DNA from 3 places in the Mesorhizobium sp. M1D.F.Ca.ET.231.01.1.1 genome. Region 1 is predicted to be linked to each of the others. Evidence: predicted binding sites of a transcription regulator. Region 1 holds the regulator's gene; each other region holds the start of a gene.
The links. The regulator PhoB, encoded in region 1, activates phosphate uptake and scavenging genes when phosphate is short. The targets are predictions, from matches to a motif close to TGTCATNNANCTGTCAT.
Positions count from the first base shown of each region.

Region 2: the regulator PhoB is predicted to act here: its motif matches at 5,929-5,945, upstream of EN874_RS11175 (DUF1045 domain-containing protein).
Region 3: the regulator PhoB is predicted to act here: its motif matches at 5,859-5,875, upstream of ppk2 (polyphosphate kinase 2).

Region 1 covers NZ_RZOZ02000002.1:254,628-264,661, reverse strand. Annotated here, with positions in the region: gene EN874_RS07640 (PAS-domain containing protein) at 1-367, shown strand, start outside; gene pstS (phosphate ABC transporter substrate-binding protein PstS) at 873-1,931, shown strand; gene pstC (phosphate ABC transporter permease subunit PstC) at 1,995-2,981, shown strand; gene pstA (phosphate ABC transporter permease PstA) at 2,985-3,836, shown strand; gene pstB (phosphate ABC transporter ATP-binding protein PstB) at 3,833-4,636, shown strand; gene phoU (phosphate signaling complex protein PhoU) at 4,657-5,361, shown strand; gene phoB (phosphate regulon transcriptional regulator PhoB) at 5,380-6,069, shown strand; gene EN874_RS33645 (DUF1127 domain-containing protein) at 6,195-6,452, opposite strand; gene EN874_RS07600 (winged helix-turn-helix domain-containing tetratricopeptide repeat protein) at 6,563-8,245, shown strand; gene EN874_RS07595 (ROK family protein) at 8,362-9,606, opposite strand; gene xylF (D-xylose ABC transporter substrate-binding protein) at 9,956-10,034, shown strand, end outside.
Region 2 covers NZ_RZOZ02000003.1:348,961-358,994, forward strand. Annotated here, with positions in the region: gene EN874_RS11150 (sugar-binding protein) at 1-641, shown strand, start outside; gene EN874_RS11155 (sugar ABC transporter ATP-binding protein) at 765-2,330, shown strand; gene EN874_RS11160 (ABC transporter permease) at 2,327-3,322, shown strand; gene phnN (phosphonate metabolism protein/1,5-bisphosphokinase (PRPP-forming) PhnN) at 3,369-3,995, opposite strand; gene EN874_RS11170 (alpha-D-ribose 1-methylphosphonate 5-triphosphate diphosphatase) at 3,992-5,131, opposite strand; gene EN874_RS11175 (DUF1045 domain-containing protein) at 5,183-5,890, opposite strand; gene iolB (5-deoxy-glucuronate isomerase) at 6,039-6,851, opposite strand; gene EN874_RS11185 (DUF3329 domain-containing protein) at 7,224-7,436, opposite strand; gene iolE (myo-inosose-2 dehydratase) at 7,501-8,418, opposite strand; gene iolD (3D-(3,5/4)-trihydroxycyclohexane-1,2-dione acylhydrolase (decyclizing)) at 8,452-10,034, opposite strand, start outside.
Region 3 covers NZ_RZOZ02000001.1:945,486-955,519, reverse strand. Annotated here, with positions in the region: gene EN874_RS04890 (substrate-binding domain-containing protein) at 1-443, opposite strand, end outside; gene EN874_RS33585 (hypothetical protein) at 619-762, shown strand; gene EN874_RS33580 (hypothetical protein) at 829-966, shown strand; gene EN874_RS04885 (DUF423 domain-containing protein) at 999-1,385, opposite strand; gene EN874_RS04880 (MFS transporter) at 1,416-2,663, opposite strand; gene EN874_RS04875 (GntR family transcriptional regulator) at 2,782-3,447, shown strand; gene EN874_RS04870 (glycosyl transferase family 90) at 3,568-4,539, shown strand; gene EN874_RS04865 (aldo/keto reductase) at 4,673-5,716, opposite strand; gene ppk2 (polyphosphate kinase 2) at 5,974-6,894, shown strand; gene EN874_RS04855 (dihydrofolate reductase family protein) at 6,941-7,588, opposite strand; gene hemB (porphobilinogen synthase) at 7,735-8,766, opposite strand; gene EN874_RS04845 (DUF2066 domain-containing protein) at 8,915-9,736, opposite strand; gene EN874_RS04840 (isoprenylcysteine carboxylmethyltransferase family protein) at 9,825-10,034, shown strand, end outside.

The DNA.
Region 1 (10,034 bases):
GGTGAACCAGCTGGTGTTCACGCAGATCCTCGGCGAGACAGGCTATCAGTTCGAAATCGTCGGCAACGGCCGCAAGGCGCTGGACGCCTTCAGCAAGCTCAACCCGCGCATGATCCTGATGGATGTGTCGATGCCCGAGATGAGCGGTCTGGAGGCGACCGCCGCCATCCGCCAGCTCGAAGCGGAGATGGGGACGCATGTGCCGATCGTCGGCGTCACCGCGCATGCGCTGAAGGGGGACCGAGAGCGCTGCCTGGAAGCCGGCATGGACGACTACCTGCCGAAGCCGATCAGCCCGAAGGCGTTGCTCGAAAAGCTCGAAAGATGGCTCGGGTCGGACGCCGAAGTCCGGCGCAGCGCCGGCTAACAGTCTTGCTCGCGGAGTTACCCGCCGCGAGCAGTGTCCGCGGATCGGACGCGGGGCATATGGTGTGATCGCACCATACAAAACGAAGCCCAAGTCGCGACAATGGTCACTGTCGATTCCGCCCTTCGGTTACGGGCGGGAGCAGCGACCGCCGGCAAGGAACAGCGTCGACTCTACCCCAACGGACCTGTTTTCGGCGATGGCTATGCCATGATCCGCTCTGGCATTCGGGCAACGCGCTCTCGTCCGGATTTTATTTCCCGGCGGCCGAGATCCGGCCGCCGGGATAATTTTTGACTCAAAAGTCAGACAAGTTACTGATTCCCGCGGCAAACTCCGGCCGGTCCGCAAAGGGCGGCTGCAGGCTCCTCCAGGCATCGCCGATGAGGCGTTACCGGGCTGACACGAAACTGTCATGCAACTGTAATAATCGAGAGCTATTGCGCTCACGGGCGCCGCCAAAAGGCGGTGCCAAGAGACCATATTCCGAACAGGAGCAGGCCACATGAGACATTTCATCCGCTCGGCGGCCGTTGCGATCGCAATGGCTACGGCGTCCACGCTCACCCTGTCCGCCGCTTGGGCTGCGGACATCTCCGGTGCCGGCGCCACCTTCCCCTATCCGATCTACGCGAAGTGGGCCGACGCCTACAAAAAGGAGACCGGCATCGGTCTCAACTATCAATCGATCGGTTCCGGCGGCGGCATCAAGCAGATCAAGGCCAAGACCGTCACCTTCGGCGCCTCCGACGCGCCGCTGAAGGGCGACGAACTGGACGGCACCGGCCTCGCGCAGTTCCCGATGGTGATGGGCGGCATCGTTCCGGTCGTCAACCTCGAAGGCGTCAAGCCCGGTGAACTCGTGCTCGACGGCCCGACGCTGGCCGATATCTTCCTCGGCAAGATCACAAGCTGGGATGACGCGGCGATCAAGAAGCTCAACCCCGACGTCAAGTTGCCTTCGCAGGCGATCGCCGTGGTTCACCGTTCAGACGGTTCGGGCACCACGTTCAACTTCACCTACTATCTCGGCGACGTCAGCGCGGACTGGAAGGGTAAGGTCGGCGTCGACAAGGCTGTGGAATGGCCCGTCGGCATCGGCGCCAAGGGCAATGAGGGCGTTGCCAACAACGTCTCGCAGACCGGCGGCGCGATCGGCTATGTCGAATATGCTTACGCCAAGCAGAACAAGCTGACCTACACCGACCTGATCAACAAGGACGGCAAGAAGGTCGAGCCGACCGCTGCGGCGTTCTCGGCCGCGGCGGCCAGTGCCGACTGGAACTCGCAGCCGGGCTACGGCGTGATCCTGGCCAACCAGGCTGGCGCCGAATCCTGGCCGATGACGTCGGCCACCTGGATCCTCGTCTACAAGAAGCCCGACGACGCCGCGGCCACGACCGAAGCGCTCAAGTTCTTCGCCTGGTCCTACGCCAAGGGCGACGATATGGCCGCCGAGCTGGACTATGTTCCGATGCCCGACGCGGTGGTGAAGAGCGTCGAGGAAATGTGGGGCAAGGACATCGTCGACGCGAACGGCAAGCCGCTCTATTCCGGCATGTAATTCCTGCGGAATAAGGAGGGCGCCACGGCGCCCTCCTGTCTCTTTCGAAATGCGAGGGGCTAAATGACTTCTGTTTCCGAAGCCGTGGCATCGTCGGTCACGCGGACCAGAGAAGCGACGGTGCGCCGCTTCGCCCTCACCGACACGATCTTCCGGACGGCCACGCGCCTTTCCGCCATCCTTGTGCTGGTCCTGCTCGGCGGGGTCGCGATCTCGCTGATCGCCGGCTCGTGGGAGGCCCTGTCTAAGTTCGGCTTCTCCTTCCTTACCACCGAATCCTGGAACCCGGTCACCGAGAATTTCGGTGCCCTGGCGCCGATCTACGGCACCATCGTCACCTCGGCCATCGCCATTCTCATTGCCGTGCCGATCGGCATCGGCATCGCCGTCTTCCTCACCGAGCTCTGCCCGCGCCCGCTCCGGCGCCCGATCGGCATCGCGGTCGAGCTGCTCGCCGGCATTCCCTCGATCATCTACGGCATCTGGGGCCTGTTCGTCTTCGCGCCCTTCCTGCAGACGACGGTGCAGCCCTTCATCATCGGCCTTTTCCACGGCATACCGGGCCTTTCCAGCCTGTTTGCCGGTCCACCCTACGGCATCGGCCTGCTGACCTCGTCGCTCATCCTTGCCATCATGGTGCTGCCCTTTATCACCTCGATCACCAAGGACGTGTTCGATACGGTGCCGGCGGTGCTGAAGGAATCAGCCTACGGCATCGGCTGCACGACCTGGGAAGTGACCCGGCGCGTGACCATTCCCTACACCCGCGTCGGCATCATGGGCGGCGTCATGCTCGGCCTCGGCCGCGCGCTTGGCGAGACGATGGCCGTCACCTTCGTCATCGGCAACGCGCACCGCATCAGCGCCTCGCTGTTTGCGCCGGGCACGACGATCTCGGCGACCATCGCCAACGAATTCACCGAGGCCGACGGCGAGCTGTATACGTCCTCGCTGGTCTCGCTCGGCCTGATCCTGTTCATCATCACCTTCATCATCCTCGCGCTCGCACGCTACATGCTGTTGCGCATCGATAGCCGCACGGGAGCCTGACCGATGTCGACAGCCGCATCGCTCCACCAGAGCCGCAAGCGCAAGAACGCCGTGATGATGGCGCTGTGCGTCATCGCCGCGGGCATCGGTCTTGCCTGGCTGGCGCTGATCCTCGGCGCGCTGATCTACAAGGGCCTCTCCGGCGTCTCGCTGGCGGTCTTTACCGAGATGACGCCGCCGCCCGGCGACGCCGGCGGCCTGCTCAACGCCATCTACGGCAGCATCGTGATGACCATCATCGGCATCATCGTCGGCACGCCGATCGGCGTGCTGGCCGGCACCTACATGGCCGAGTACGGGCGCTTCTCGCGTCTCACCACGGTGGTGCGTTTCATCAACGACATCCTTTTGTCGGCGCCGTCGATCATCGTCGGCCTGTTCGTCTATGAGCTGATGGTGCGGCCGATGGGGCATTTCTCGGCGATCGCCGGCGCGGTGGCGCTGTCCATCCTGGTGATCCCCGTCGTGGTGCGCACCACCGAGGACATGCTCAACCTTGTGCCCAACGCGCTGCGCGAAGCCGGCACCGCCATCGGCGCGCCGCGCTGGGTGGTGATCCGCTCCGTCGCCTATCGTGCCGCGCTATCCGGCATCGTCACCGGCATATTGCTGGCGATCGCTCGCATTTCAGGCGAGACGGCGCCGCTGCTGTTCACCGCGCTCAACAACCAGTTCTGGTCGAGCAATCTCAACGCGCCGATGGCCAGCCTGCCGGTGACCATCTTCCAGTTCGCGCTCAGCCCCTATGAGGAATGGCAGCAACTGGCCTGGACGGGCGCACTCATAATCACCCTGACGGTTCTCGGGCTGAGCATTTTCGCCCGCAGCCTTACCGGACGCAGAGAGGACAGATGAAACCGATGTTGTCCACCGACCTTAACGTAGCCGAGACGGCCGTCGAAAAGGCCAAGATCGAGGTCAAGAACCTCAACTTCTACTATGGCCAGTCGAAGGCGCTGAAGGACATCAACCTGTCGCTGCCGGAGCGCAGCGTCACCGCCTTCATCGGGCCGTCGGGCTGCGGGAAGTCGACGCTGCTGCGCGTGCTGAACCGCATCTACGAACTCTACCCGAAGCAGAGCGCCGAAGGCCAGGTGCTGCTCGACGGCAAGAACATCCTCGACCGCTCGCAGGACCTCAACCTGCTCAGGACCAAGATCGGCATGGTGTTCCAGAAGCCGACGCCGTTCCCGATGTCGATCTACGAGAACATCGCCTTCGGCGTCAGGCTGTACGAGAAGATCAGCAAGGCCGAGATGGACAACCGGGTCGAGTCGGCGCTGAAGCGGGCGGCGCTGTGGAACGAGGTCAAGGACAAGCTCAACGCCAGCGGCCAGAGCCTTTCGGGTGGCCAGCAGCAGCGGCTCTGCATCGCCCGCACGGTGGCGGTGAAGCCGGAGGTCATCCTGCTCGACGAGCCGGCATCGGCGCTCGATCCGCTGTCGACGGCCAAGATCGAGGAGCTGATCGACGAGCTGCAGGCCGACTACACGATCGTGATCGTCACCCACAACATGCAGCAGGCGGCGCGTGTGTCGCGGCAGACGGCGTTCATGTATCTCGGCGAGCTGGTCGAGTTCGACCGGACCGAGAAGATCTTCACGTCGCCTCGCGAGAAGCGCACCCAGGACTACATCACCGGCCGCTTCGGCTGAGTTCATACGAGGACATCACCATGGCCCATACGGTCGCTTCCTTCGACGACGATCTGAGGCAGATCAGCCAGCTTATCCGTGACATGGGCGATCTTGCCGGGTCGATGGTCGGCGCGTCGACCAAGGCTCTGCTCAACTCCGACAACGCGATGGCGCAACGTGTGGTCTCCGACGATGCCATCATGGACGCGCGGCAGCGCGAGCTCGACGATCGCGCCATCACGCTGATCGCCAAACGCCAGCCGATGGCCGACGACCTGCGCAGCGTGGTCGGCGCCATCCGCATGGCCGGCGACCTCGAGCGCATCGGGGACCTTGCCAAGAACATCGCCAAGCGCGTCGGCTCGGTCGGCGTCAGCGCCGCGCCGCGCGACCTTTCGCACTCCATCGATTCGATGGCGCAGCTGGTGCTGATCCAGGTCCAGGGCGTGATCGAGGAGTATACGGCGGGCGACGCCACGGCGCTCGCCAAGCTGCGCAACGACGACGAGCGCATCGACGTCAAATACACCTCCGTCTTCCGCGAGCTCCTGACCTACATGATGGAAGACCCGCGCAACATCACGGCTTGCACGCATCTTTTGTTCTGCGCCAAGAATCTGGAGCGCATCGGCGACCATGTGACCAATATCGCCGAGAACGCCTATTATGTGCTGACCGGCACGCAATTGCCCGCGAACCGTCCGAAACAGGACGAGACGGCGATGTCGGCGCCGGCGGCCTGACAGCGAAGGTAGCTCTATATGATCGCGCCACGCATCATGGTGGTGGAGGATGAGGAGCCGCTGGGGGTGCTGCTCCGTTACAACCTCGAATCCGAAGGCTATCAGGTCGAGGTGGTGACCCGCGGCGACGAGGCCGAGATCCGCCTGCAGGAGAACGTGCCTGACCTTCTGGTGCTCGACTGGATGGTGCCGGCGGTTTCCGGCATCGAGCTTTGCCGGCGGCTCAGGATGCGGCCCGAGACCGAACGGCTGCCGATCATCATGCTGACGGCGCGCGGCGAGGAAAGCGATCGCGTGCGCGGCCTCTCGACGGGCGCCGACGACTACCTGGTCAAGCCGTTCTCGACGCCGGAATTCATGGCCCGGGTCAAGGCGCTGCTGCGTCGCGCCAAACCGGAGGTGCTGTCCAGCGTGCTCAAGGTCGGCGACATCGTGCTCGACCGCGAATCGCACCGCGTCTACCGCAAGAAGAGCGAGATCAGGCTCGGCCCGACCGAGTTCCGGCTGCTCGAATTCATGATGCGGCATCCCGGCCGGGTGTTCTCGCGCAGCCAGCTGCTCGACAATGTCTGGGGCGAGACGATCTATATCGACGAACGCACGGTGGACGTACATGTCGGACGCCTGCGCAAGGCGGTCAACAACGGCCGCATGCCGGATGTCATCCGCACCATCCGCGGGGCGGGTTACGCGATCCGGGAAGACTAGGCTAGAGCCCCGCCATCCCGATGGATCGAAATCATGTTCCAGGGGCAGAACTCAATAGCAGGCGGTTGCCGATGCCGCAGTAGTGGCGATGCAGGGGATATGCATGAGGCCCGGCTCGCCTGGCCTCAAGCCTTCCTCCGGCTTTCCCGCAGGCGCTTCACCGTTGCATCGACGATCGGACCGATGTCACTGCGATCGATACCCACATCCTCGAGATAGTGGTCGTTGAGCCTATTCAGTTCCTCGATCACGGCGATCCGGAATACTTCATCCTGGCACCAGCCCACCAGTTTGCCGAGAACGCGGCCGACACCAGAAGAGGACCAGTGGCGCCAGGCATGCGGCCTTGCGTATGGCGGCAGGGACTTCACACTCGTTGTCATGTCGAACCTCCCGGAAATGTTTATGCAGTCTCTGCCTTCTCCGGCGGAAAGACCCGAAATGCTCCTGAAAGAGTTCGGAAAAGTTTCCGAAGTCGGGTAGATTTCGGCCCATGGTGATGATCCACCGAATGGGACCGTTCCGCCTCGATACCGAGACGGGAATCGTGTTTCGAAATGCCGAGCCCCTCGCATTGGGGCAGCGAGCGGTTGCGCTCCTGCGCGTGCTGGTGGAGCGAGCGGGTGCACCCGTCTCCAAGGCTGCGCTGATGGATGCCGGATGGTCCGGTCTCGCCGTTGAAGAAAGCAACCTGACTGCCCAGATCGCGGCACTCCGCCGGGTGTTCGGGGAAGAACCCGGCGGCGAGCGCTGGATCGAGACGCTCCCGCGCCGCGGCTATCGGTTCGTCGGACCAGTGGTCCCGGCGAAGGACCCGCCCCAAGATGAAGGAGCGGAAGTGAATCCGGCACTCCTGATTCCCGGAGGGCCCTCCCTCGCCGTTCTGCCCTTCGTCAACATGAGCGGCGACCCCGAGCACGAATACTTCAGCGACGGTATCACCGAGGACATCATCACCGACCTCTCGAAGGTCTCCACGCTCAACGTGCTGTCGCGCCACACCACCTTCACGTTCAAGGGCAAGGCCGTCGAAATAGGTCAGCTGGCTCAGCGGCTGAAGGTCGGTTACGTCGTCGAAGGCAGCGTGCGCAAGGCTGGCGGGCGGGTGCGGATCACGGCGCAGCTGATCGACGCGAGCAAGGACAGCCAGGTCTGGGGCGAGCGCTATGACCGCGAACTGAAAGACATCTTTGCGCTGCAAGACGAAATCGCGCAGGCCATCGTGGCGGCGCTGAAGATTAGGCTGCTGCCAGCCGAGAAGACAGCGATCGAGAGCCGCTCGACGCAGGACCCGGAGGCCTATCAGCTCTATCTCCAAAGCCGGTATTACCGGACGCAGCAGGGAGCGAGAAACCTGGAGATCGCTGTTCGCTTTTGCCGGCGAGCGCTGGAAATCGACCCTGACTACGCTCGCGCCTGGGCTTTGGTCGCCCTCTGCCAGGCGGGCCTGCATTTCAGGGGAAGGTCAGAAGAGCCGGGCTTATCAGCCGCCGAAAAGGCGCTCTCGATCGATCCAACTTTGGCCGAGGCTCATACTGCTAGGGGGCGAGCACTGGCTGAGATGGGGCGCTTCGATGAGGCGCTGGCGGCGCAGCAGGAATCGCTGCGCCTGGAACCGGACTCGTTTGAGGTGCGGGCTAACCTTGGCGTGACCTGCCATTACCTCGGCCGCTACGAAGACGCGATCGAGCATTCCGAGCGCGCCACCCGGCTTTTTGAAGCAGACTACTGGGCTCCCTGCATTGCGGCTGATTGTTATCGAATGTTAGGCCGGCATGACGAACTCAGGGCTGCTGCACGTCGGATTTTGGAGCGCGTCGAAAGGGAGATCGCGCTGCACCCCGACAACGCACGTGCCATTGCGATAGGAGCTATCGCATTGGCCCACCTTGGAGAGAAAGCCCGCGCCAAGGAATGGGCCGCGCGAGCGTTGACGATTGAGCCGGATGACGTGATGGACCACCACAATATTGCATGCGCCTTTGCCCAGATGGGCGAGCTGGATCAGGCTATCGATCTATTGGAGACCTGCGTTCGCAGAGCTCCGCCCAAACATCTCATGTGGATCACGCGAGAGCCCGATTTGATGCCCCTCCACGGCCATCCACGGTATCAAGCGCTGATCGCGCGCGAAGAAGCGCGGTTAGCTGCGATTGCGACCGGGCAAGCGAGCTAAGCAGGTTGACTTTGGTCGCTTGTCCGATATCGACCTGAAGGTCTCGATGTCAGCATTTGGCATACAGCAGGTCGGAAATTCGGTCGCTTAGAGATGATCGGTTTCACCCCTAATCGTCAGGCGACGTTTTTCCCGGTTGAGCCGGACCTCGCCTGAACGCCCGGCGCGAAGATCTCCTGGTCGACGAAGGTCAGCGCGCGCATGGCGCAGCCTTCGCGGATCAGCGGCAATTCGTTCGGCTCGGTATCGAAGGAGATCGACTGCGAATGCTGGCCGCCGGCGGTCTGGGCGATCGCCTCGCGCAGCGCCGGCTCGATCAGGTCGAAGGCGGCGGCGCTGACGCCGACCATGGCGACCGGCGCCGGGTCGATCAGCGCGAACAGGCTGCCGAGGCTGAAGCCCAGGGCCTCGCCCGCCCGGCGATAGGCCTCGCGCTCCGGACCATCCTTCTCGCGCGCCTTGGCGGCGAGCGCGCGCATGTCGGCATCGCCGACATCGACTGGCTCGGCATCCTCGCTCATCTTCATGGCGCTGCGCCAGATGGCGTAGTTGCCGGCATAGGCCTCGACGCAGCCGCGCCGTCCGCAGCGGCAGAGCGCGCCGCCCGGACGGTGGATCATGTGGCCGAACTCGCCGCCCGAGGAATGCGTGCCGGTGAACAGCTCGCCCTTCAGCACCAGCCCCATGCCGATGCCGTGCGAGAGCAGGATGGCGATGAAATTGTCGCGATAGCGGTCGGGGTCGCGCCATTGCAGCGCCACCGCCATCATGTTGCAGTCGTTCTCCATGGTCGCCGGGATGCCGAATTCCTTTTCCAGGATGTCGGCGAAGGGAATGTCGGTCAGCGGCGTGATCGGCGACCACAGCATGGCGCGGGCATGGGAATCGGTGATGCCCTGGATGCCCATGGCGAGGCGGGCGACGCTGCCGACATCGAGGTCCGGATCCTCCAGCCGGCGCCGCACGATCGCAATGCATTCGCCGATCAGCTCTTCGCGCGGCATGGTAAGGGTATCGAGGCGACGCTGCTCCTCGGCGATGACCTGGCCGGCATAGTCGATGACCGCGACAGAGAGGAAATTCAGCGACAGCACCACCGTCACCACCGCCGCCACCTCGGGATTGAGGGCGAGGCCGACCTGCGGCCGGCCGCGCTTCAGGGAAGCGGTCTCGCTCGGCTTGCTCTCGGCCAGGATGCCTTCCTGGATCAGGTCCGCGCTGATCGCCGAAATGGTCGAGTGGCTGAGCCCGGTGGTTGCGGCGATTTCCGTTCGCGACGGCTGGCCGGCCTGTCGCACGGCCGAAAGCACCATGGCGCGGTTGCGCCGGCGCAGGTCGTCGTGGCGGATTCCGACCGACATTTCTTCCTCCCGGTCAGCGCGGCCTCTTGATAATGCATGGCCGTCGGCGACGCGCCAGATCGGTTCAGGTCCGGACAGTGCCGTCGAACCGCCTGAATTGTCTCGTTCAATTCCAGCGGAAAGCGTCGCGCTTCCTTGGAACTGTTTTGGGATAGTGGCAGAAGCGGCAGGGACTGTCATTATTTATTGCGGGCCTCGAAAAAAAGTCCGGGCCACCTCAAAAACCATCATTGTCGCAGTTGACAGCGCTTCGGCGTTGGATCACTATTTTTTCGAGGCTCGAAAAAAAGCCTCGGTGCCGGCCTTCGGGCCAGTCTGGGTCGCGCCGCAAGGGCGCAGGGAGGAAATCATGAAGAGATTCGCAACCGCCATGCTGGCGGGTGTCGCCTTGTCGTTGACGCTTGCGTCGGTCGCCGAGGCGAAGGACA
Region 2 (10,034 bases), on a different contig from region 1:
TCGCTTCCGAGACGGCGCTGTTCACCACCGACAGCGACGCGCCGCAGACCAAGCGCGTCGCCTATATCGGGTCATCCAACGTCGACGCCGGCAAGCAGGCGGCCGAGATCGCCAAGAAGGCGATGCCGGACGGCGGCAAATGCCTGGGCTTCGTCGGCCTGCTCGGCGCCGACAACGCAAAGGAACGCATCCAGGGCATGAAGGACGGGCTCGCCGGCAGCAAGATCGAGTTGGTCGACGTGCGCGGCGACGACATCGACCAGGCGCGCGCCAAGAAGAATGTTGAGGACGCGCTGGTCGCCAGCCCCGACATCACCTGCATGGTCGGCTTCTACTCCTACAACACGCCGCGCATCTATGAAGCGCTGCGCGACGCCGGCAAGCTGGGCTCGATCACCGTCGTCGGCTTCGACGACGATCCGATCACGCTGGGCGGCGTCAAGGAAGGCACGGTCGCCGCGACGGTCGTGCAGCAGCCGTTCGAATGGGCCTATCAGGGCATGAAGCTGATGGCTTCCTATCTCAAGGGCGACAAGTCGGGCATTCCGGAGAACGGCCTGATCATCGTGCCGACCAAGATCATCGGCAAGGACGATGTCGACGCCTATGCTGCCAATCTGAAGGCGATGGCCGGCAAGTAAGCGCGAGATCAGTTGCGCCGGCTCAGGGATCCACCTTGAGCCGGCGTCCGTATTGACGGGCCGCACGCGGCCCGTCAGTCTGTTGCCCACCGGCCGCTGCCAAGCTCGATCAACCATGGCGTGATGAACTATTCCGACCCATCCATTGTTCAATCCGCTCCGTTCCTGAGCCTCGAGGCCGTGCGCAAGACATATCCGGGCGTCGTGGCGCTGGACGGGTTCTCCATGGAGGTCAGGCCCGGCGAGGTGATCGGCCTGGTCGGCGAGAACGGCGCCGGCAAATCGACCCTGATGAAGATCCTCGGCGGCGTGACGCGGCCGGATAGCGGTACCGTGACCGTCGACGGCATCGCGCATGACGGGCTGACCGTGGAAGCCAGCATCGGCTCCGGCATCGCCTTCGTGCATCAGGAGCTCAACCTGTTCGAAAACCTCGATGTCGCCGCCAACATCTTCTTCGGCCGCGAGCCGCTGAAGGCCGGCCCGCTGCGGCTGGTCGACCGCGCGAAGCTGCGGCAGATGGCGGCCCCGCTGTTGAAGCGCGTCGGCGCCAATTTCTCGGCCGACGCGCCGGTCGCATCACTGTCGCTCGCGCAGCAGCAGATGGTCGAGATCGCCAAGGCGCTGTCGATCAGGGCGCGGCTGGTGATCCTCGACGAGCCCACCTCCAGCCTGCCGATCGCCGAAACCGAAAAGCTGCTCGACGTCATCAAGGGGCTGCGGTCGGAAGGCATCAGCGTCATCTTCATCTCGCACCGCCTGCACGAAGTCGAGCGCGTCGCCGACCGCGTCGTGGTGCTGCGCGACGGCATGCTTGCCGGCACGCTGCCCAAGAGCGAGATCAACCACGACCAGATGGTCAAGCTGATGATCGGGCGCATGCTGAAGGAGCGTGAGAAAGCCGCTGAGGCCGGGCGCGCGCCGGGCGGCGTCGCGCTCTCCGCAGTTGCCGTGCGCACCGCAGCCTATCCTGATCATCCGGTCAGCCTGGACCTTCGACGCGGCGAGATCCTCGGCCTCGCCGGGCTCGTCGGCTCCGGCCGCACGGAGCTCGCGCGCGTGCTGTTCGGCATCGACGAACAGCTCGGCGGCAGCGTTGCGCTGGACGGCAAGGCGCTCGATGTCGGATCGGCCGCCGATGCGGTGGCGAGCGGCATCTTCCTGGTTCCGGAAGACCGCAAGCTGACCGGCATCCTGCTCGACCTCTCGATTGCCGAGAACATTTCGCTGCCCAACCTGCCGGCGCATGCGAAGCGCTCGCTGGTCTCGGTCAGCGCCGAACTCGCCACCGCGGAGAAGCAGAAGAAAGACCTCGGCATCAAGGCGCCGTCGGTCCTGACCCGCACCGGCACGCTGTCGGGCGGCAATCAGCAGAAAGTGGTTTTGGCCAAGTGGCTGGCGATGAACCCCAAGGTGATGATCCTCGACGAGCCGACGCGCGGCATCGATATCGGCGCCAAGGCCGAGATCTACGGGCTGATGCGGTCGCTTGCCGACGCAGGCGTCGCGGTGCTGATGATCTCCAGCGACATGGAAGAGGTGATCGGCGTCTCGGACCGTATCGCGGTCATGCACGAGGGGCAGATCTCCGACATTCTCGACCGGGACGATTTCAGCCAGGAGAACGTGCTTTTGCTGGCGGTGGGCAAGAAGCCGAAGCTGGCGCATGCCGCTGGAGGAGCGCAATGAGCAAGAAAGACCTCGGCCTGCTGATCCTGATCCTGGTGGTCGGCGCGGTGGTGACGGCCATCAACCCGCGCTTCCTTTTGCCGATCAACCTTGCCAACACCTCCAACCTGATCGGCCTGTTCGGCATCCTCTCCATCGGCCAGGCCTTCGTCATCATCACCGGCGGCATCGAGCTTTCGGTCGGTTCGCTGGTGGCGCTGCTCGGCACGCTGTTCATCGACTTCATCGCCGTGCGCGAGATGGACTGGCCGCTGGCCTTCGCGCTGATCATCGTCCTCGGCGCCATCATCGGCTTCGTGCATGGCTGGCTGATCACGCGGCTGAAGATGCAGCCCTTCGTGGTGACGCTTTGCGGCCTCTTGATCTATCGCGGCGTAGCGCGCTTCTACACCGCCGACGGCACGGCGGGCTTCGCCTTCGGCCAGAATTTCCCCGAGCTCGAATTCCTGACCGCGGGCCGTTCCTGGGGCGTGCCGAACAGCTTCATCGCGCTGATCGTCATCGCCATCGTCATGTGGGTGGTGCTGCACCGCTCGGTGTTCGGCCGCTATCTCTATGCCATCGGCAAGAACGAGGAAGCGGCGAAATATTCGGGCATCCGCACCGGGCGCGTCGTGATCGCGGCCTATGTCATCTGCGGCGTGCTGACGGCGCTGTCGGCGATCTATTTCGCCATGTATACGCGCTCGATCTCGCCGGCCAGCCACGGCCAGTTCTACGAGCTCTACGCGATCGCCGCGGCGGTGCTCGGCGGCTTCTCGCTGCGCGGCGGCGAGGGCTCGCTGGTCGGCGTCCTCTTAGGCACGGTGCTGCTGCAGGAGCTGCAGAACCTGGTCAACCTGCTCGGCATCCCCTCCTCGCTCAACTTCGCGGTGATGGGCGGGGTGATCCTGATCGGCGTGCTGGTCGACCAGCAATGGAGCGTGTTCCGCGCCCGGCGCCGGATGCTGGAAGCGACGCGCCGGAACGTCGCCGGCGCACCGGCGGAGTAGCGGCAGCGCCGTTCCCTTCTCCCCTTGTTGTGGGAGAAGGAGGGCGCTAGATCATGCTCGACAGGTCCGAAAACGCCATCGCCTTGCGCAGCAAATCCACGAAGCGCTCGCCGGCAATCTCCCTGGCGCCGCTGTTGTCGATCGAGGTGACGTCCGGCCCGGAAAGCGTCACGCTGGTGCTGCGCGCCAGACGCGCCAGCACTTCGCCGCGCGATTCGCGGCCGCGCGCCGCCAGCCGCTCGGCGAGGATTTCCGGCGTCGCGGTGATCTCGACCACCGCCAGATTGGCATAGCGCTCGCGCAGCCCCGGGATGACCGCGCGCGAGACATTCGCCACGGCCACATGACCGTTGGCGACCGCCCAGTCGACGTCGGCCGGCAGGCCATAGCGCAGGCCATGGGCGTCCCAGCAAATGGCGAAGGCGCCGTCGGCCTCCGCCTCGGCGAAGGCGGCATCGGCCAGCGTGTCGTGGTCCTCGCTCGCCGAATCGCTCGGCCGGGTGATGACGCGACGCACGAATTCCAGCCGCGTCTCGTCGGCAAAGCGCGCCTTGGCATAGCCGATCACCGTGTCCTTGCCGGCGCCGCTTGGGCCGACAACCGCGACGAAGACGCCGTTGCGGATCGGAAGGGTCTCGGTCAGCTCGCGTTCGATCAACGCCGAAACCATCATGCGACACGCTTGCCCTGGCGCCAGACGGTGCGCACGACCGGCACGTGCTCGTCGACGCGCACGCGCACGAGGTCGGCGCGCCGGCCGGGCTCGATGACGCCGCGATCGGTGAGGCCGACGGCGTCGGCCGGGTTCTTCGAGACCATGGCGACCGCCTGCGGCAGCGAGATGCCTTCGACGACGTCGCCGAGGAAGAAGGCCGACTGGATCAGGCTGAAGGGGATGTAGTCGGACGACAGGATGTCGAGCAGGCCGTCGCCTGCCAGCGCCCTGGCCGAGACATTGCCCGAATGCGAGGAACCGCGCATGACGTTGGGCGCACCCATCAGCACGCCGAGGCCGGCCGCCTTCGAGGCCCTTGCCGCCTCCTCGGTGGTCGGGAATTCGGCGACGCGCACGCCCTGCTCCACGGCTTCGTCGACATGGCCGGCGGTCGCATCGTCATGGCTGGCAAGCACGATGCCGCGCTCCTGGCAGGCGGCGGCGATGAAGACACGGTTGGGGCCTGAATTCCTTGCCGATTCCGCCATCCGCTTCTCGCAGAATTTCTGGAAGTCGCGGTCGGTCAGCTTGAGCTTGCGCTGGTAGTAATAGGCATAGGTCTCGAGGTTGACGAACTGGCGCTGCCCGGGCGCATGGTCCATCAGCGAGGCGAGCTTCACGCGGTCGTCGGTGTCGAAATTGGCGAAGGCCTCGAGACAGTCCGGGGCCGAGACCTCGCAGCGCAGATGGATGAAATGGTCGGCCCTCAGCCGATCCTGCCTGACGCTGTCCTCGATGGCGTCGGCGAGCTTGCGGACGTCGTCGGACTTCAGGTCGGCATCCTCGTCCATGCCGACGCGCAAGGCATCGAGCACCGTGGTGATGCCGGCGGTCGCGACCTGCGCATCATGGGCGAGCACGGCGGCGATCGGGTTCCAGCGCACTTTCGGACGCGGCGCATAGTGGCCTTCGAGATGGTCGGTGTGGAGCTCGACGAGGCCCGGGATGATGTAGTCGCGGCCCATGTCCTCGCCGCCGCGCGTCGCGCCCGGCTCGATCGCGACGATCTGGCCATCGCGCAGCAGCAGCGAGCCCTCGACGATTTCATCGGGCAGCACGATGCGGGCATTCGTGAGGACGGTTTCGGCGGTCATTTCAGGCAGTCCTGTCTCAAGCGATCATACGTTGGGCGGTACATAGGGCGGTCACGCGGTTTTTCTGGCCGAGCGGTGGCCAAGCGCATGGTGGGAGAGCACCATGAACGGGGCGCCCGGTTCGGTTTCGACAAACAAAGTCAGCGCATCCACCGGCACCGGACGCTGCAGCACGTCGGCGAACAGGCTGTCGATCGCGGCACGAAGACGCCGGCTTTCCTGTGGCCCGACGCGCCCGGAGAGCGTCATGTGGAAGCGGAACGTCTCGAAGACGTAAGGATAGCCCCACCGGCACAGATTGCGGAATTCCTGCGGCTTCAGCGAGTCGGGGCTGCGCCGCTCGATCTCGGCTTCCGTCAATGGCGCCCGAAAGCGGTCGAAGGCCAGCACGACATCGCCGGCGAAGCGGTTGAGCGCCGGCATCGGCGCTTCCGGCACCAGCGCGAAAAAACCGTCGATCTGGCCGACGACGAGGCGCGGGATGATAACGGGCTGGGTCGCTTCGGCAAAGCTGTCGAGCGCGGCACGCAGCGAGGCTTCCGTCTCGCTCCCAGCCAGCCGGAACGGCGCCTTCAGCGTCGCATGAAACCCGTAGCGCCGCGCCGAGGCCGTGTGGAAGGCAACTTCCGCCGCCGACAGCTCGGCCACCGCCTCGACCGGCCGCGTCGCCGCGCCGAACGGGTCGCGGCCCAGCCAATTGGCGGTGATGCGCGCCAGCGGCTCGTCCTGCCGTGGGGTGTAGTAGATGGCGTAGCGCATGAGAAAACCTCGTCAGTCCGCTGCCATAGGTGATTTCCATGACGGATTGACGAAGCTTTCATGGGTTTTCGAAGGCAAACAGACCCTACCGGTCCTTAGCCGACGATTTTTCCGAACTGGACCAACGGGTTGAGCGCGCCGGGAAACCTCAGGCCGTCATTAGCCACTCATGCTCGGCCGCATTGTGGAATTTCCAGGTCCGCTTCGGGCCGGCCATGACGTTGAGATAGTAGAGATCATAGCCGTGGCAGGCCGCGCAGGGGTGGTAGCCCTTGGGCACCAGCACGACATCGCCATCCTCGATCGCCATAGCCTCGTCGAGGTCGCGCACACCGTTCCTGTCGGCGTCCGTGTAGACGCGCTGGAAGGCAAAACCTTGCGGCGGGTTGAGGCGATGGTAGTAGGTCTCCTCGAGATAGGATTCGGCGGGGAGATTGTCCTGGTCGTGCTTGTGCGGCGGGTAGCTGGAGGTATGGCCGCCGGGCGTGATGACCTCGACCACCAGCAGCGAGTCGGCCGGCTTGCCCTCGGGCAGGATGTTGGTGACGTAGCGCGTGTTGGTGCCCTTGCCGCGCACTTCCTGGCCGAGATCGTCCGGACCGATGACGCGAACCGGCAGGCCGCCGCCAAGGCCGGGCGCCGAGCAGACGGCGAGCTCCAGCCCGGTGTCGGCGGTCACCGACCAGTCGGAGCCTTGCGGCACGTAAACCGACCAGGGCTTGCCCTCGAAGGGCGACATGCGCTCGCCAAGCAGGCCGAGATCCTTGCCGCCGGCCGACGCCTTGCCCTTGCCGGTGACGAAGACCAGGCAGACCTCGCGCTCGCCCGTCTTGCCGGACGCCGTCTCGCCCGGCTGCAAGCGGTGGAGGTCGAAACCCACATAAGTCCAGCCGGCGCTTTGCGGCGTGACGTGGGCGACATGGCCATGGCCCCTGTCGGCCTTGACGAGCAGTTTCGACATTTTTGACTCCTATCCATATCGGCTTCGGCCGGTTGCTGCCCCGGAGGTTTCGCCGGCTGAAAGATCGGCGCAAACCTTCGGGATTGGCCGAAGCCTCCAAACTTCGTCATCCTAGGGCGAAGCAGGAGCGAAGCTCCATCGCGGAGACCCTAGGATCCATGCCGTAACCTCAGTCGACGGGCGCAGCGGAGCAGAATTCTGCACCGCAGCGGCTGCTTTGACGTCACGGCATGGATCCTCGGGTCTGCGCCGCGTCGCTTCGCTCCTTGCTTCGCCCGTGGATGACGAAGCGAGAGACGTTTCAGCCAATCGCCAACGCATCCGATCCGCCATGCGCGCCGTCCCGTGAGCCCTCCACCCCATGGATTCCGATCATTCCTTCGGCTCGGCCGGCGGTTTGTTCTCCTCAGCCGGCTTGTAGAGGTAGAAAAACTGCCACACGGCGTAACCGGCGAAGCCGAGCGCGATGACGCCCCAGAACGGCGTGCCGGAGGCGAACTCGATCACCGACCAGATCAAACAGACGGCGACGACGGCGATGCGTCGCCACAACGGCCGGAAGAAGGGATGCTCATAGTCTTTCATCGCGCCAATCCAGGATTTGCCCAAAGCGCATCAGATAACCCGAGCGCCCAGGCTAATCCACCGTTCAGGCATTCGGAAAACCTTGCGTCTCCACCGTGTAGCCGGCGGCCGTCATCACCCGCATCAGCTCCTTGTGGCCGACCTGCGCCATGCTGAGCGGCGGGTTCTTCTTCGGATCCTGCTCGGCTTCGACGACGAACCAGCCTTCATAGCCGTAATCGGCGAACCTTTGCACGATGGCGCCGAAATCGAGCGAGCCGTCGCCAGGCACGGTGAAGGCGCCGAGCGCCACGGCATCGAGGAAGGACTGTTTCGTGCGGTCGAGACCGTCGATCACGCCCATGCGCACGTCCTTAACATGCACGTGGTTGATGCGCTTGTGGTGGTTGTCGATGGCGCGCAGCACATCGCCGCCGGCAAAAGCGAGATGGCCGGCATCGAGCAGCAGCGGGATGCCTTCGCCGGAATGGCGCATGAAGGCGTCGAGCTCGGGCTCGGTCTCGACGACAGCGGCCATGTGATGGTGGTAGGAGAGCGGCATGCCCTGGTCGGCGCACCATTCGCCGAATTCGGTGACGCGCCGGCCATAGGCCTTCATCTCGTCCTCGGCGAGCTTCGGCTTGGTGGCCAGAGGCTTGGAGCGGTCGCCCTGGATGGAGCGGCCGACCTCGCCATAGACGATGCAGGGCGCGTTGACCGCCTTGAACAGGTCGATCATCGGCTGGATGCGATCCTTGTTCTTCGCCAGGTCCTCATTGACCAGCGTGCCGGAGAACCAGCCGCCGCAGAGGGTAACGTCGGCCTCCTTCAGGATCGGCAGCATCACCTTCGGGTCGTTGGGGAAGCGGCGGCCCATCTCCATGCCAGTGAAGCCGGCCGACCGCGACTGTCGAAGGCACTCCTCCAGCGACACGTCATCGCTCAGTTCCACGAGATCGTCGTTCCACCACGCGATGGGGGACATGCCCAGTTTGGCTTTCAAGTCGTCACTCCAATGTCGGTTCGTTGCGCCGGATCAGCCCTGACGGCTGTCCACGGCTTCCTCGTATTTCTTGCGCGCGGCGTTGACCTGCGGCCGCGAGGAGACTTCCGGCACGGCGACGTCCCACCAATGTCCGCCCGCCTCGGTCGACACAAGCGGATCGGTGTCGATGACCAGCACGGTGGTCTTGCTGTTTTGCTTCGCCTTGGCCAGCGCCGTCTCCAGATCGGCGATCGACGCCACCTTCTCGGCGACCGCGCCGAGACTGGCGGCATGCGCGGCGAAGTCGACATCGGGCATCACCTCGTGGCGCGCGTCCTTGAGCAGATTGTTGAAGTTGGCGCCGCCTGTCGCCATCTGCAGCCGGTTGATGCAGCCGTAACCGCGGTTGTCGAGCAGCACGATGGTGAGCTTCAGGCCCAGCATCACCGAGGTGGCGATCTCCGAGTTGAGCATCAGGTAGGAGCCGTCGCCGACCATGACGACGACCTCCTGGTCGGGCTTGGCCATTTTGACGCCGAGGCCGCCGGCGATCTCGTAACCCATGGTCGAGAAACCGTATTCGGCATGGTAGGAGCCGGGCGCGCCGGCCTGCCAAAGCTTGTGCAATTCGCCCGGCAGGCCACCGGCAGCGTGAAGAAGGGTGACGCCGGAGCCCATGGCGCGCTGCACGGCGCCGATCACCTGCGCATCCGAAGGGTAGGCGGCATTGGTCGAGGCGGTCACCTTGGCGGCCGCGGCCTGCCACTCCGTCTTGCCCTTCAGCGCATTGTCGGTCCAGGCGCTAGGAGCCTTCCAGCCCTTCAGCGCAGCGGAAAGCTCGGCAAGCCCCTCGGCCGCGTCGGCGACCAGCGGCAGCGCCCAGTGCTTGCCGGCGTCAAAACCTTGCGTGTTCAAGCCGATGATGGTGCGGCCGGCATTCTTGAACAGCGCCCAGGAGCCGGTGGTGAAATCCTGCAGCCTGGTGCCGACGGCAAGCACGACATCGGCCTCTTCCGCCAGCTGGTTGGCAGCGGAAGTGCCGGTGACGCCGACCGCCGCCATGTTGAGCGGATGATCGTCGGGGAGCGAAGATTTGCCGCCTTGCGTCTCGCAGACCGGAATGCCGGCGCCTTGGACCAGCTTGGCCAGCTCTGCGGATGCCTGCGAATAGAGGACGCCGCCGCCGGCGATCACCAGCGGCTTCCTGGCGCCTTTCAGCGCCGCGACGGCGGCCGCCAATTCGTGGCGGTCGGGGCGAACCCTGCGCGGCGTCCAGACGCGTTCGGCAAACAGGGTTTCCGGATAGTCATAGGCCTCGGCCTGCACGTCCTGGCAGAGCGAGAGCGTCACCGGGCCGCATTCGGCCGGATCGGTCAGCACCTGCATGGCGCGGTTGAGCGCCGGAATGATCTGTTCCGGCCGCGTGATGCGGTCGAAATAGCGCGAGACGGGGCGGAAGCAGTCGTTGACGCTCGCCGTGCCGTCGGAGAAATCCTCGGCCTGCTGCAACACCGGATCGGGCAGGCGGTTGGCGAAGACGTCGCCGGGCAAAAACAGGACAGGCAACCGGTTTACATGGGCGAGCGCGGCGGCCGTCACCATGTTCAGCGCGCCGGGGCCGATCGAGGTGGTCG
Region 3 (10,034 bases), on a different contig from region 1:
TCGCGCGTCAGGTCGACCAGGCGCGAGCCGCCTTCGATACAGAACAGGATGAAGCCATCGACGAGCGCGCTCTGGATGTTCCAGGCGAGCTTTTCCTGGTTGGCGGCCGAGACCAGGGCGATGCCGGCGCCGGTGGCGTCGCAGGCTTCGGAGATGCCGGCCATCATGACGCGGGCGAAGGGATCCTCGAAGAAATAGGAGAGAGGCTCGGTCGTGCCGACGCCGATGGCGTTGACCTTGCCAGCGCGGAGCAGGCGCCCCTTGGGATCGGGGCCGGCATAACCCATCGCCTCCGCCACCGCCTTGACCCTTTCGCGCACCTCGGCGCGCACGATCTCCGGGCGGCTGAAGACATTGGAGGCCGTGCCGTGCGAGACGCCGGCGGCCTTGGCGATGTCGGCCAGCCGGATGGGTCGTGCCTGGCCTTCGACGGGTGATGTCATGTCGTTCCTCCGAATCCGGTCACGGGACGAACATGACCGCGTAATGGTTGCCGGTCATCTAACATTTTTCTTGGATCGATTCAAATTTTGCTTGACTTCGATGACGTGATGCATATGATTGAATCGATCCAATCTATTTGAATAGTTGGAGCAAAAATTGCGGAAGGAGGGTGTCATGCATCCGATCAACTATCTGTTCGAGGACGTCTATCGCAACGATTGGGGCATTGCCTCGGGCGCGCTGAGTGAACGGCGCCGTGGCAAGGCAAGCGCGTGGAAGCGTGAGGCGCGCTTCGTCGTGGAGCGCAAGCGCGCCTGAGCAGCCAGTCTTTTTCGCGTCGATCGATTGGATCGATTCAATCGATTCAACAAATGGAGATCCGTCATGCATCCGATCAGCCACCTTTTCCAGGACATCTATCGCAACTATTGGGGCATCTCGCCGGCGATCGACCGGCCGGAGCGGCAGCGCGCGGCGAAGCCGGCGATGCGCAGGCGCAACCTGCTTCGGAAGCACCGGTGACACCGGCGCGCTTCGTTCGCCGGACCTCGTCGCTATGAACCGATCTGAGGGTGCAGGCGCCACAATGCCGAGCCCGCGATCGCCAGCCAGCCGGCGATAAGCAGGGTGCCGCCGATCGGCGCCGACATCGGAAACAGTCGCGAGCCGAGAAAATCCCGGGCCAGAAGATCGCTCGAGAACAGCAACAGGCCGACGAGCAGCAGCAGGCTTGCGATCCTGAGACACCGGTTGCCGCCGATAAGGCCGATGGCGAGGAAGACCGGCGCATGCATCAACAGGAAAGACGCCGCCGTGCCGGTGAAGGCGCCGCCGCGATGCGCGGCGGCGGCCGAAAGCGCCACCCCAGCGGCGCCGACGAGGCCGCCCGCCAGCACGAGGATACGGCTGCCGCCATTTGAGGACTGCCCGGCAAGGCTCATTTCGATGCTCCGTCTTCGGGTGGGCGCCGATCAGGATTCGCCGGCTTCGAGCAGCATATGCCGCGCCCGCCGCGACTGGACAATCCAGTTATAGGCCGCACCCAGCGCCATCAGCACGCAGGTGCCCAGAAACACCGCCCGCATTCCGAAATGACCGCCGACGAAGCCGCCGGCGAGCGGTCCCGCGACCTGGCCGACATATTGCGCGGAGATCGACAGACCGAGCACATTGCCGCCGACGCCGTCCGGGATGTTGTGGCGGATGACGCTGGTGATGCAGGGCAGCAGGCCGCCCAGCGCCAGGCCCATCAGGAAACGCAGACCGATCAGCTGCCGGCCGTCGCTGACGAAAGCCTGCGGGATGAGCAGCAGCGCCGAGACCGCGAGAGCGCCGACGACGACATTCCAATGGCCGACGCGGTCGGCGAGCTTGCCCAGCCACGAGGAGGACAGGATGGTGCCGAGTGCTGCCGCCGACATCACCACGCCCGCGACCATCGTCACCTTGCTCTGGTCCTCGACAAGCTGCTGCACATAGACGGTGATGATCGGCTCGATCGACATTGTGGCGAAGGCGAGCAGCATGCCGGTCGTCAGCATCGCGACCACCGGGCGCTTGTCGGGGATCTGCGACCAGCCGCTCTTCGGCTTTGCCGCCCAGACCGGTTTGGGTGCCGGCGGGTTTTCCTTGATCAGGAAGGTCGTGGCCAGGAAGGCCAGGAAGATGACGCCGCCCGAGAGCAGGAAGGTGGCGCGGATGCCGATCACGGGCGGCAGCAGACCGCCGAGCAGCGGGCCGACCAGAGAGCCCGCCGTGATGCCGGCCGCCAGCACGCCGAGCGCCCACCCGGAGCGGTCCTTGGGCGTCTGCATCGCCACCAATATTGTCGAACCCGAGGAGTAGCCGCCGGCAAAGCCGATCAGCAGGCGAAGCAGCACCAATTGCCACACGCTTTGCACCATGCCGGTCAGCGACATGCAGATCGCCATGCCGAACGAAGCGCGCACCAGCATCAGCTTGCGGCCGTAGCGGTCGCCGAGCCGCCCCCAAAGCGGCGCGACCAGTGCCGCCGCGAAGAAGGTGGCGCCATAGGCAATGCCCGACCACTGCACGATCGCGGCATGCCCCACGGCTCCCAACTGCTCGACATAAAGCGGCAGGAAGGGCAACAGCAGCGTCATGGCAATCAGCGTGCTGAACGAGCCGGCGAAGCAGACGGCGAGATTGCGCCGCCAATGGACGTTGTAGCCGCTCTGTTCCGAAGTGTCGTCCACCATGTCATGCCTGCCCGGCCATCCGGGATTGTTCCGGATACCATTTTGGGATACCAAGTCGGTATCCGTCATGAACCTCAACCCAGCCGCTGTCAATGCGGCGCCGAAAAGCGGAACGGCAATGTCGCAGATGCAGAATGTCGAAAGGCAGCTTCGCGAGATGATCCTCGGCCTCGAGATCGGCCCAGGCGAGCGGCTGACCGAGCGTTGGATCGAAGGTCGCTTCGGCGCCTCGCGCACCCCGGTCAGGGCGGCTCTGCTGCGGCTCGAGACCGAGGGGCTGATCGGCCGCGATGGCCGGGGTTGGACGGTGGCGCCGATCAATCTTGCCGAGCTTGGCCAGATCGCCGTCTATCGCGAGGCGGTCGAAGTGGCGGCGGTGCGGTTGACGGCCTCCCTCGAGGATCGCAGCGGGGTCGAGGTGATCGCAGCGATGCTCGATTCCTGCGACGCCGACACGCCGCGCGAGGAATGGCACCGTGTCGGCATGGATTTTCACATCGAGCTGGCCAGGCTTTCCGGCAATGAATTCCTGTTGCGGGCCGTGCGCGACGCGATGACCAGGCTGTCTCGCGCCCGTTGGCTGGAAGTGCGCGACGAGAAAGCCCTTGGCCGTGCCTGGGCCGAGCACCATGCCATCCTGGCAGCTGTGCGGGCCGGTGATGGCGAGGACGCGGCGCGGTTGCTCTCGGTGCATATCGCGGGCAGCCGCGACCGGCTGGTGACGTCGCTGCATGACGACCGGCGCGGCCTGCGGGCCAGGGGCTTCGCCGTCGTCGCTGCCTGATCTCGTGCCGTATCGCCGAATATTAGGACTCTCACAAGTCCATCGGGCTGCGCGGGCTTGCAAGATGTTCGGCACAATGCTGTAGGAGGCGCGACGGCACATCTTTGAAACGACGGACGCATGGCCTCGCCCTTACGCACCGCAGCGCGGGTATTTTATTTCGTTCGCAACATCACGCGCGATGTGCTGCCGCAGGCTCTCTTTCGCCAGCGCCTGGCCGGCCGGCTGCAGCAGGCGAAGCTCTCCAGCAAAACGGTCCGCGACCGCGTCAACTACTACAACAGGCTTGACCATAGCTTCGTGCCGAGCCCGGCTGCTGTCCCGGCCGGACAAATACCCAAGTTCGGCAGCATGTACTATTATGACCTGAAGGAGTTTGCCCGCTACTTCGATCGCGACCTCCTCATCGATCTCGAATTCGGCGATGTCGTCGACGTGCCCGCGATACCGGCAATCGTCAAGGACCGGCCGATCCGCGACGGCAACGGCAACGCCGTGATCATGAAGCTCGACAAGTTCCGCCATTTCAACATGCCAAGGGACAATCTGTCCTTCGCCGACAAGCGCCCGATGGCGGTCTGGCGCGGCGATTTCAACAATCCGATCCGCAAGCGGTTCGTCGATGCCGTGCGCGACGTGCCATTGTGCGATGCGGGCTCGCCCAAGCCGAGCGCGCCGGAGGACTACCGCAAGCCGTATCTCACGATCCCGCAGCAGCGGCAGTTCCGCTACATCGTCTCGCTCGAAGGCAACGACGTGGCGACGAACCTGAAATGGATCATGAGCTCGAATTCGCTCTGCCTGATGCCGCCTCCGACCTACGAAACCTGGTTTGCCGAAGCCGAGCTCGAAGCCAATGTCCATTACGTGCCGCTGGCGCCGGATTTTTCGGATATCGCCGACAAGATCGCCTATTTCGAGAAGTATCCGGCAGAAGCCCAACGCATTACGACAGCGGCCAACGCCTATTGCCGCCGGTTCAGCAACGAAAGGGACGAACGGGCGGTCTCGTTGCTCGTCCTCTACAAATATTTCGTGCTGAGCGGCCAGATCGAAGCAGACCCGGAAGTCTGGCGTTTTATCGCGGGCTGACCCGCGCCCTTAGGGCAATTCCAGGAAAGTGCGTGGCGGTTTCCGTCCGGAATTGCGAAAACAGACAGCTAGAGCGGACCAGCGATCCTATCAAATGCTGAACCGCCCTGGGGCTGGGAGGTTGCGCAATCGCTCAGATATCGCTGCGGTCGAGCACCAGATCGGCCGGGCCGAAGCGGTCCCTGGCGGTGAACTGCTGGTGCCAGTATGGGTAAAGCACCGGCGGCCGGCTGACGGCGTCGAGGCGAAGGCGCTCGTCAAGGGACAGCGTCAGGCTTGCCGCGGCAAGATTGTCCTTTAGCTGGGCTTCGTTGCGGGCGCCGATCACCAGCGAGGAAACGGCTGGGCGGCCGAGCAGCCAGGCCAACGCCACCTGCGCCGCCGAAACGCCGCGCGCCGTGCCGACCTCGTCCAGCAGGTCGACGATCCGCCACAGCCTGTCCTCGTCGCGGATCGGCGGCTCCGACCAGCCGGCAAGCTGGCGCGCCGTCGGGTTGTCGCGGCGGTATTTGCCGGAAAGCAGGCCGCCCGCCAACGGGCTCCACACCAGCACGCCAAGGCCCTGGTCGACCGAGATCGGCAGCAACTCATACTCGGCCTCGCGCGCTTCCAGCGTGTAGTGGATCTGCTGGGTGACGAAGCGCGGCTGATGGTGGCTGTCGGCGATCGAGAGCGCCTTCATCACCTGCCAGCCCGAATAGTTGGAGCAGCCGACATAGCGGACCTTGCCCTGGCCGACCAAAGTGTCGAGCGCGGAGATCGTCTCCTCCAGTGGCGTGACGCCGTCCCATTCGTGCAGGAAATAGATGTCGATGACATCGGTCCTCAGCCGCTTCAGGCTCCGCTCGCATTCGCGGATCAGATGATGGCGCGACAGGCCTTCGTCGTTGGGACCGCTGCCGATCCGCATGCGCGCCTTGGAGGCGATCAGCACATCGTTCTTACGCTTGCCGCCGAGCGCCTCGCCGACGATCTCCTCCGACAGGCCGTTCGAATAGACGTTTGCGGTGTCGATGAGGTTGATGCCGGCGTCGATGCAGGTATCGATGATGCGCCTGGCCTCCGACAGGTCGGAATTGCCGACGGCTGCGAACGGGCCCGTGCCGCCGAAGGTCATCGTGCCGAGCGTCAATGTCGAAACCTTCAGGCCGGAACGGCCAAGGGTGCGGTATTCCATGTCGGGGTCCTCGCGATTTTGTTTGAAGAGGCGCGCCGTGGCTGTGCGCCGGAAAGAGGCGAGGGCATTTTGTAGGACAATTCGAGCGGCTTGTCGCCCCGCCATCGATACGGGCCGGTCAGATATCGAATAGGCCAGCCCTTGCAATAAAACCGTCATTGCGGGTCTGTATCTCAGTCGGCTTACGGAGTTGCATGCCCGGCCATGCTGGAGCGCACCCGAAGCGAAGGCGGCTAACAGGCAGGCGGAGCAATGTGATGAACGAACTCAAAACAAATTCCGGAGCGAAGGACTGGCTCGAAGCCGAACTCGAGGACACGCTCGACGAAGATTATGAGCTCGAGCTTTCCGAACCTGCGCTCTCGCTCGAGATCGCCAAGATTTATAAGAAGTCGCATCCGCCCTCCATCGAGCGGATGACCTATTTCCGCGAATTGCTCAGGCTGCAGTCGGAACTGATCAAGCTGCAGTCCTGGGTCGCCTACCACAAGAAGAAGCTGGTGGTGATCTTCGAGGGCCGCGACTCCGCCGGCAAGGGTGGCGTCATCAAGCGCATCACCCAGCGGCTCAACCCGCGCATCGCCCGTGTCGTGGCCTTGCCGGCGCCGACCGAGCGCGAGAAGTCGCAATGGTATTTCCAGCGCTACGTGCCGCATCTCCCCGCTGGCGGCGAGATCGTGCTGTTCGACCGCTCCTGGTACAACCGCTCCGGCGTCGAGCGCGTCATGGGCTTCGCCGACCAGCATCAGGTCGAGGAATTCTTCCACGACGTGCCGGAATTCGAGCGCATGCTGGTCCGTTCAGGCATCACCCTGGTGAAATACTGGTTCTCGATCACCGACGAGGAGCAGCAGATGCGCTTCCTGATGCGCATCCACGATCCGATGAAGCAGTGGAAGCTCTCGCCGATGGACCTGCAGTCGCGCGTGCGCTGGGAGCAGTACACCAAGGCCAAGGAGGAGACCTTCGCCCGCACCAACATCAAGGAAGCCCCCTGGTTCATCGTCGAGGGCAACGATAAGAAGCGCGCCCGGCTGAACTGCATCGACCATCTCTTGCAGCAACTGCCTTACGAGGACGTGCCGCACGAGGAGATCACGCTGCCCGAGCGCGTCTTCAACCCGCAATACGAGCGCCAGGTGCTGCCGCGCGAACTCTACGTGCCGGAGAAGTATTGAGGCAGTGAAGTTGCGATCTCCCCCACAAGGGGGGAGATTGCGCTACCTACGCCCGCCCGATCGTCACATGCGTGGCGTCTGCCGTCGCGACCTGGCTGGTGCAGCGGTAGCCGAGCTTCAACATATCGAGGCCTGCGAAAAGATGCTCGCCGGAGCCGAGCAGGATTGGCGAGATCGCGAGATGCATCTCGTCGATCAGCTTCTCCTGGAGATATTGCCGGATGGTGGAAACGCCGCCGCCGACGCGCACATCCTTTCCGTTTGCCGCCGCTTTCGCCTGTTCGAGCGCCGAATGGATGCCGTCGGTGACGAAATAGAACGTCGTGCCGCCATCCATGACTATTGGATCGCGCTCGTAATGGGTCAGCACGAAGGTCGGGACGTGGTAGGGCGGGTTGTCGCCCCACCAGCCTTTCCAGTTCTCGTCGGGCCATTCGCCGCGGATTGGCCCGAACATGTTGCGGCCGAGGATCCAGGCGCCGACATTCTCGAAGCTGCGCGCGGCGAAGCTGTCATCGATGTCGGTGGTGCCGCCGTCCACGCCGATCACCATCTCGCGAAAGGTGCGGGTGTCGATCAGCCACTTATGCAGACCTTCGCCGCCGACGCCGAGCGGGTTTTCGAGAGTTTGATCGGGACCGGCGCCGTAGCCGTCGAGCGCCAAGGTGAAAGCGTTGACACACAGCCTGGACATCATCGCCTCCTGAACCGGTTGTAATTTGCAAGTGGTTATGGGATAGCTGAACCGATTGCGGATTGCAAGCAGTAATTTCTGGGCGAGCAAAACCAACTCGCCGCCGAACCGGCGCCCGGTTATGCAGCAAGGTATTGGAGGAGGGCCTACCCCCTCAGCATCTCCGCCGCGGTCGGCGCGAAATAGGTGAGAATGCCGTCGCAGCCGGCGCGTTTTAAGGCGAGAAGCGATTCCAGCATCGCCTTCTCGCCGTCGATCCAGCCATTGGCGGCCGCTGCCTTGATCATCGAATATTCGCCCGACACCTGGTAAGCGAAGGTGGGCATCTGCAGTTCGTCCTTCAGCCGGCGGATGATGTCGAGATAGGGCAGACCCGGCTTCACCATCAGCATGTCGGCGCCTTCGGCGAGGTCCTGCTCGGCTTCGCGTACGGCTTCGTCGGAATTGGCGTGGTCGATATAGTAGGTCTTCTTGTCGCCCTTGAGGAGGCCGGCGGTGCCCACCGCCTCGCGATAGGGACCGTAGAAGGCAGAGGCGAATTTCGTCGCGTAGGACATGATCGCCACGTCCTGAAAACCGTTGGCGTCGAGCGCGTCGCGGATTGCGCCGATGCGGCCGTCCATCATGTCGGACGGCGCGATGATGTCGGCGCCCGCCGCTGCCTGGATGACGGCCGCCGCCGCCACCTGCTCCACCGTCTGGTCGTTGACGATGATGCCGTCGCGCAAGATACCGTCATGGCCGTGGCTGGTGAACGGATCGAGCGCGGCGTCGGTGATGATGCCGATCTCCGGCACCGCGTCCTTGATGGCGCGCGTGGCGCGGTTGATGATGTTTTCCGGGTCGAGGATGTGCGACCCGGTCTCGTCGCGCAGCGAAAGCTCGACATTTGGGAAAGTGGCGATAGCGGGGATGCCGAGCTTGGCGGCTCGCTCCGCCTCCTTGACCGCGAGATCGACGGAGAGGCGATAGACGGCCGGCATGGCGGCGATCGGTTCGCGCACATTTTTGCCGTCGACGACGAAGATCGGCCAGATCAGGTCGTTCACCGAGAGCTGGTTCTCCTGCACCAGCCGGCGCGACCAGTCGGCCTTGCGCATGCGCCTGAGCCGCCGGCTGCCGGTGATCTCGTCGACGCTGCGCGTGCCTGCGGGTTTCGCGGGGGTGAATCTGTTCATCGCCAAAACTCTCTTTTGGTTCCGGCTTCTACCACGCGGCCCTGCCGCTGACCAATGCGACACGATTGTGCCAAGGTCGAAGCTGCCGATCGCCCCCTTGTGGTCCGGCAGGGCAAGGGGGCGCTGTCCCGCCATACGTTTCCGATAGTTACGGCTGACCATTCCCCGATAGAATTTGCGCCGCACCCCTCACGGCCACGCGAAAGGCCTCGTCGAAGCTGACGCCGCGGACTTGCCATTGATAGGTCTTGCCGCGATCGGCCAGCCGCCAGTCGGCGATCCAGCCGAGGTCCTTGTCGCTCCACACGATGCTGCCGGCTAGCGTCTTGCTGGCGCCAGTTCCCTTTGCAAGCCGGTCGAGCTTTGCCATCTCGGCGGCCCGCAACCCTTTTTCATTGAGCCCGGCAAGCTGAGCGGCCTTTGGAAAGGTGACGCGCATCAGCATCGGCGCGGTGGCATTGCCGAAGGACTCGCGCATCGTCTTGCCGCGATCCTCGTCGGCCGTCAGCACGAAATGCCTCACGCCTTGCTCGGCCGTGAGCAGGACGGCGAGCGTCGGCCGCTCGCCGTGCCAAGGCTTGCTGCCGAGCTGCGCCAGGAGCTTGTCGATCACGGCGGGCTTGTAGAGGCAGGTGAGGTCGTGCGGCCTGTCATGCGTGCCTTGCTCGTCATGGACCGGAATGCCTTCCAGCCGGTCGTGGTAGCGGAAGGATTGGACGAAGTCGGCCGCCTTGCCGCGCAGCGCCAGCATCTCCGGCTTCTGCGTCAGCCGCTGGTCGCCGGAGACCTTGACCAGCACCTTGTCCAGGCAATCCTTGAAGCCGATCTGCCGGTTCGGCTCGCCGGTGCCGGTGACGATGGTCTGCGCCTGGTAGAGCTCGGCGGTCGTCGCGGCCATGGCGACGCGAGAGACGAGGCAGATGGCGATCAGGCCGATAAAACTGGCTGCGAGACGAGAAAATCCTGACATGTCTTGCCGGTTGGTTCGAAGAGGCCATTTCTAGCACCGGGCGCGGATGGCGGCCATAACTGGTTGCCGGCTAACTTGGGGCAAAGGCATGGCCTTCATCTGGTTCATCTACGCCGCCTGGCTGCTGCTGATTGTCTATCTGACTGTTCAGGCGATTGGTGTGAAACGCGATACGGAACCGCATCTGCTGCAGAGTTTCGGACTGATGTTTGCAATGATCGCGGCTTTCCTGCTGCCGCGCCTGCCATTGTTTGCCTTCGTCAATTTCGCACCCGTCAACCCCGTCCTGAGCAGCATC